DNA from 2 places in the Marinobacter sp. MIT932201 genome. Region 1 is predicted to be linked to the other one. Evidence: predicted binding sites of a transcription regulator. Region 1 holds the regulator's gene; the other holds the start of a gene.
The links. The regulator LexA, encoded in region 1, represses DNA repair genes until DNA is damaged. The targets are predictions, from matches to a motif close to CTGTNTNNNNANACAG.
Positions count from the first base shown of each region.

Region 2: a site for LexA is predicted at 1,448-1,463, ahead of recA (recombinase RecA). Genes of this name have one in related genera too.

Region 1 covers NZ_CP138917.1:2,850,237-2,853,645, reverse strand. The annotation lists gene SIC15_RS13055 (gamma-glutamyl-gamma-aminobutyrate hydrolase family protein) at 1-459, opposite strand, end outside; gene SIC15_RS13050 (amidoligase family protein) at 452-1,453, opposite strand; gene lexA (transcriptional repressor LexA) at 1,679-2,290, shown strand; gene SIC15_RS13040 (cell division inhibitor SulA) at 2,333-2,824, shown strand; gene SIC15_RS13035 (hypothetical protein) at 2,829-3,089, opposite strand; gene SIC15_RS13030 (DUF6586 family protein) at 3,141-3,409, opposite strand, start outside.
Region 2 covers NZ_CP138917.1:1,498,594-1,502,002, forward strand. The annotation lists gene mutS (DNA mismatch repair protein MutS) at 1-814, opposite strand, end outside; gene pncC (nicotinamide-nucleotide amidase) at 896-1,396, shown strand; gene recA (recombinase RecA) at 1,561-2,607, shown strand; gene SIC15_RS06855 (hypothetical protein) at 2,604-2,861, opposite strand; gene SIC15_RS06860 (flavodoxin family protein) at 3,095-3,409, shown strand, end outside.

The DNA.
Region 1 (3,409 bases):
CCGGCTTTGCGTTACCAGTCGCACCGTTTGCAGGGGCAACAGCAGAGGCCGATGCCGGGTGTTGACCCTCAGCGGGGTCACGTTCTGGCACAACGATCCGCCATGAAAAACGTTAATGAATTGCGCGCCGCGGCAAATCCCCAGCACGGGAATGCCAATGGCCTCGGCCTGCTCCAGCAGCGACTGATCGGTCGCATCCCGTTTGCGATCATAGTTTGCGGTAACCTGGGGTTCCTGGCCATATCGCTCAGGATGGACATGGGTGCCGCCGGAGAGCACCAGGCCATCAAGCATTGCTACGGCCACCCGCGACCCGGGACGGATGTAGTGGGTACGAGCGCCGTGAAGACGCAATCCAAGGCTGATCAGGCGATGGGCCAGGCTTTTGCGAGCAGGACCACTGATGCCAATGGTCAGGCCGGGAACCTCAAGTTCCTGTTCGGGAAACGGCTCAGACATACCCGTTCTTGGCCAACCAGTCGTCGGTGGTTTCCTGCCAGCTGTGGGTCAGGTTATGCAGGTTGAGCTTCCGTCGCTCCCGGAACAGTCGCCGCATGTCCGCCAGGTCGTCCGGGTTGTTGGCCAATTGCTCCAGTACCACCCAATCGTTCCACACGGTAGAAAAGTGCCAATCCGGATTATCGATGTCGCAATCCGGCAGCCGGTAGTGCAGGGTTGGCCGGCTCTTGATCCGCGGATCGTGAACATGGCGCTCAAGACGCTCACTGTCCAGGTGAGCAAACAGAGGCAGCAGGTCAAGCGCCCGGTTCCTGGTTGGGTTGAACTCCAGGTAGTCCTCCATCAGCTCACCGAGGTTGGGCCGGTAGTTGTCTTCCATCAAAAGCTCGGTATAGCGCCCATGCCAGGGTTCGATATAGGTGGTGAATTTGCGGCTGACATCCAGTTGATGCCGGTCTTTGAGCCAGTCGTAAAGCGCCGCGAACGCCTGGAAGTATCGAACCATTGTTTCCGGGCTGAGATCGGGCAGTTCCGGGTTCAACTGGAGGCCGAAGGCAAAATAGATGGCATCCCGGCTGCCCAGAGCGCCTGCTTTCCTGAGGTCTTCAACGAGAGATTCGATAGTCTCCAGGCTGGAGAAAGGCAGGGGTGGGCTGATGATTTCCAGGGGCACAACCCGTTCTGCGGCAGCATCAATCACATCCATCGCCTGGCCGCCCAGTTCCCGGATCGACTGAGGCAGGCGTTCATCGGCCAGATCAAGGTCCTTGATCGGGTCGGAATCCAGTTCCACCGTGAATTCGCCGAGTGCGGTCTCCAGCTTGGTCACGTAGCGTGACTGGAGCACCGCCGTCCCTTCAAGAAGCCTTGCGGCCAGGGTGACCAGTTCATCGTAGCCCAGACCAGACAATTCGATCTCGACACCCACGCGGCGTTCCCGGCCTTCGTTTGTCTCTCGGATATCAGGCATCCTGCAACTACTGGCTTGCGTCATGCTACTTCCTGACTTGTGAGGGCTTGAACACTAACCATATCACACCGCTGCTGATCATCATGGTTAACCCAATGCAAGAAAATCACGGGCCTGACTTTACACTGGATAAAACACTGTATATAGTCAGTTTACTGTATAAAAAAACAGGGCGCCTGAAGCAGGCTATCCGGAGCAGGCATTCCCGGACTGCGGATACTGGCACCGACCCCGATACAACGGAGTAGCTTGATGAAACTCACAGCAAGGCAGTCACAGGTACTGGATATCATACGCCGCTACGTCGATGAGACCGGCTATCCGCCAACTCGTGCTGAAATCGCAGCTGAACTGGGTTTTCGTTCGGCCAATGCTGCAGAGGAGCATCTTCGTGCGCTGGCTCGGAAGGGGGCCATTGAGATGGTGCCAGGGGCCAGCCGCGGTATCCGGCTGCCAGAGGCAGAGGAGGATCTTGGGCTGCCGGTGATCGGGCAGGTTGCCGCTGGTAGTCCGATCCTGGCCCAGGAGCACGTTGAGGATCACTGCACGCTCCAGCCCGAGTTCTTCTCGCCCTCGGCAGATTATCTACTGCGGGTCCGGGGCATGAGTATGAAAGATATCGGCATTCTTGATGGCGATTTGCTGGCAGTGCACAGCACCCAGGATGTTCACAACGGCCAGGTGGTCGTTGCCCGGGTCGGCGACGAGGTTACGGTAAAGCGTTTCCGCAAGGAAGGCTCGAAAGTCTACCTGATTGCCGAGAACGAAGAATTCGCACCCATCGAAGTAGACCTTACCGAGCAGGAATTGTTCATCGAAGGCCTGGGTGTGGGTGTTATCCGACGCTCTGATCTGCACTGATCAGTACGGATAACCTCTGATAGATTGGAAAACGGGTGAATTATGGAACAAATGAGCTTTAATCAGAATCTGGCTTACAATCCCAATGCTCTGTCCTGTTCAGTGCCGGCAACCGCCGCCCGCGAGCGACGCTCTGTCATTCGTGCCCGACGTTCTCCGGAATCCAACGAGACCAAGGTCTCTGGCAATGTGACGGAAATCATCTTGCCGGAAGGCCAGGTGGAAAACTTTCAGTTGCTGTTGCCCATGCTGACGCAGCTGAACCAGGAAAAGCGCTGGCTGGCCTGGATTGATCCGCCTCAGGCATTGGTCAGCAAGTGGCAGAAAATGCATGGGATCGTGGCTGGTGAGTTGCTAGTGCTTCGTTCAACGTCGGATTATTCCGCGCAGGAACTGGCCGAGCGAGCCCTCAGTGCAGGCACCTGCCATGCTGTGGTCATGTGGACCCGTAAACTGGGCCGCGCTGCCTTTGAGTCCCTGCAAAAAGCCTCTGCCGAAGGCAACAGCCATGGGGTCGTTCTCAGGCAGCGTTAATGACTCAGTGGAGAGTGTAGGAGGGCTGGGCGTCTGAAGCGTCCAGTTCGTCGTCTTCCCAGTCGATATCGTGGGCAACATTTCCGACCGCCTCGATACCTGCGGCGATCATTGCTTTAGCAACAGACATATCACGGTCTTCCATCATTTCCCGGGCTTCCTCCGAGAATGAGATCTTCACCAGTGGCGCACTGTCATCGTCAATGCGGCGCAGGGCGTAATCGCCGTTGGTCAGTTGCACAATTTCAAAAAACGATGGTGACATTCAGTAAACCTTCAAGTTAATCAGATCAGTGTAACCGGCAATTGGAGTGGTTCACCACTCGCTGTGCTGGTCTTCCAGATCGTCGGCAAAGTGTTTGACGGCATTCAGTGTTTTCAGCAAGGCCGCCGCGGAGCGATCCGGGCCGGTGTCGGCGGCTACCGCAATAATGTTCTCCGCGCTCACGGTTTTTTTGGTTGCTGGCGGTCGGCTCTGAGAGCGTTCCAGTTGTTCCAGATGGTTCCACCAGCTGCCTGAGCGCTGTTCCAGCTCTCTGAGCCGACTTATTTCATTCGGTTCCGGTCCGATCAGCGAGGCCAGTT
Region 2 (3,409 bases), 1.4 Mb from region 1:
CATCCAGAATCACCGCTTCATCCCTGCGTTCGCGGGTCAGCTTGCGGATATGGGGCAGGGCGGTTCGCTGGGTTTCCCTGGCGTACTGCAGCAGACAACCGGCGGCACAGACGGCCAGATTGAGGTCCTCACAGCCAAAACCGGTCAGATCTCTCACCTGCAGTTGCTGGGTAATCACCCGGCGGGCCGTGTCGGATTCGAACAGCCAGGGGCCTTGACGGCGGATACCGGTGAAGCCCTCCAGTATTTCCTCGTAGGGAAAATCCTCGCTGATCAGAATTTCCGCCGGACGCAGGCGCTGGAGTTCGCCCTGCAGGGCTTCCAGGTTCTCCAGCTCTGATACCGCAAAGCGGCCGCTGGAGATGTCGAGCGAGGCAAAACCGAACTGTTCCCGGTGGTTATATATGGCGACCAGAAGGTTGTCACGGCGATCCTCAAGATAGGCGTCGTCACTCAGGGTCCCCGGTGTGACGATCCGAACCACCTGGCGCTCAACCGGTCCCTTGCTGGTGGCAGGGTCACCGATCTGCTCGCAGATGGCGATGGATTGACCTGCCCGAACCAGGCGGGCAATGTAACCCTCAGAAGAGTGATAGGGGATGCCGGCCATGGGGATCGGGTTGCCCCCGGACTGGCCCCGGGCCGTGAGGGTGATGTCCATTAGCTCGGCCGCTTTCTTGGCGTCTTCGTAAAACAGCTCGTAGAAATCCCCCATGCGGTAGAACACCAGTTCATTGGGGTGTTGGCCCTTGATCTTCAGGTATTGCTGCATCATCGGGGTGTGCTTGGAAAGATCGGTCTGAGCTGCTGACATGAACGGGTCCGGTAGCCTTGCTTTGGATGAAGGCGTGAATTGTAAGAAAATAACCGCCGCGATGAAATGAAGGAGGTCATTATGCTGGCCAGCGATCAGGAATTGGAAGACGCAGGCAATCGCCTCGGTGAGCGGTTGCTGCGCACCGGCCGTACAGTGGCTACGGCAGAAAGTTGTACCGGCGGCTGGGTTGCCAAGGTGCTGACCGACCGGGCGGGGTCTTCGGCCTATGTGCTCGGCGGGCTGGTAACCTACAGCAATGAGGCCAAACAGGGGCTCCTGGGCGTGACCCGGAAGTCGCTGGATGAGCATGGTGCGGTCAGCGAGCCGGTGGTGCGGGAAATGGTGGCCGGCGCCCTGGTGGCAACGGATGCAGATGTTGCCGTGGCCATCAGTGGCGTCGCCGGGCCCGGCGGTGGTAGCGAGGAAAAGCCTGTCGGTACCGTCTGGTTCGCATGGGGTAGCAGTCCGGCCACCACCGTTGCGCTGGTAAAGCACTTCGAGGGCGACCGTGATCAGGTCCGCCGCCAGGCCGTTCTGTTTGCTCTTCAAGGGGTTAGCGATTTTGTAGGCGAACTCTGATGGCTTTCACATCTGCAGGGGTTGGTCTCCTCTTCGGGTTATGTTTTAATACTGTTCAAATATACAGGGAATTGACTGGTCAAGCTGTAGAGATTCCCGATCCACTATTTCGCTGCCGGCCTTAACTGGGGCCCGGCGGCCCAGGCGACAGAGGGTTTGCACTGATGGAAGACAACCGCAAGAAAGCATTGAGCGCAGCACTTGGGCAGATCGAGCGCCAGTTCGGCAAGGGCGCCGTGATGAAAATGGGTGACCAGCCCCGCGAAGCCATTCCTGCGGTCTCCACTGGTTCTCTGGGCCTGGACGTTGCCCTGGGTATTGGCGGTCTGCCTTACGGTCGAATCTGTGAAATCTACGGCCCTGAGAGTTCCGGTAAAACCACACTTACCCTTCAGGTGATTGCCGAGGCACAAAAGGCGGGCAAAACCTGTGCGTTTGTCGACGCCGAGCACGCCCTCGACCCGGTCTACGCCGAGAAGTTGGGCGTGAATGTGGACGATCTGCTGGTTTCCCAGCCGGACACCGGTGAACAGGCCCTGGAAATTGCCGACATGCTGGTTCGCTCCAGCGCAGTTGACGTGATCATCGTTGACTCGGTTGCCGCCCTGACACCAAAAGCGGAAATCGAGGGCGAGATGGGCGACAGTCACGTTGGCCTGCAGGCGCGACTGATGTCTCAGGCGCTGCGGAAACTGACGGGTAACGTCAAGCATGCCAACTGCCTGATGATCTTCATCAACCAGATCCGTATGAAGATCGGCGTCATGTTCGGCAGCCCGGAAACCACCACCGGCGGTAACGCCCTGAAATTCTATTCCTCTGTACGCCTGGATATCCGCCGTATCGGTTCCGTTAAAGACGGCGACGAGGTGGTAGGTAACGAGACCCGCGTTAAAGTGGTCAAGAACAAGGTGTCCCCGCCATTCAAACAGGCCGAGTTCCAGATCATGTACGGCAAGGGCATTTACCACATGGCGGAAGTCCTGGATATGGGGGTCAAGGAAGGCTTTGTGGATAAATCCGGCGCCTGGTACGCCTACAACGGCGACAAGATCGGCCAGGGCAAGGCGAACGCCTGCAAGTTCCTGGAGGAAAACATGGACATTGCTAACGAGATTGAAGCCAAGGTTCGTGACAAGCTGATGCCCAAGCCGGTCTCGAAGAAAGACGCTGAAGAGACGCCCGCAGAAGCGAACGGCGAGCTTCTCTAAACCTTCCTCAGCGATGTCAGGGGCGGCAGGTGTAGATCCAGACCTGCCGCGCCACTGTTACCTTCGGATTTCCTTTCAGGTATCAGTCTTCTTTCCAGCTCTCTCCTGAAGTGACCCGGTTCAGCACCGATGTCGACCTCCAGGCGCCTGAGGTAATCTGCCCCTCCAGCCTGTTTCAGCTGGTTTCTGATCCACCTCCTGTATTTCATTTGACGATAGAGAGCGTGTAGCGTTTTGCCGTTGGGAAAATGCATTGATTTCTCCTCCTTTGACTGTTCAGTCCATAGTAAGCAGGAGTCTTTGCAGGGTATCCGTTCAGATGGTTTAAATGTTCTCGTAACAGATCTCTTAATTTCGTCTCTGTGCTGCTCAAATAATGATCATCTGTGCTTGCTGTCCGTTCCTCTGGTTTGAGCTGGTATCACAATGAATTCATACTCGGTGAGTATTGGGTTTCTTTGCTCTTCAGATACAGATCAGAGTCGGTATGGAAGCAAAAAAGAGATTATTGATCGTCGCTCATGCGCCTTCCCCGAATACTCTCAAGCTCAGGGAGGCGGCTGAGCAGGGCGCACGCCATGAAGACATCGAAAGCGTCGAAGTCAAGGTAATGGCACCTCTGGATGCGGGGCCTGAAGACATTCTGGCCTGCGACGCTATCATTCTGGGCACCACTGAGAATCTCGGGTATATGAGTGGGGCCCTTAAGGACTTCTTCGACCGCAGCTACTATCCCTGCCTCGAGAAAACCCAGGGGTTGCCCTTTGCCTATTACATTCGGGCCGGCCATGACGGAACGGGC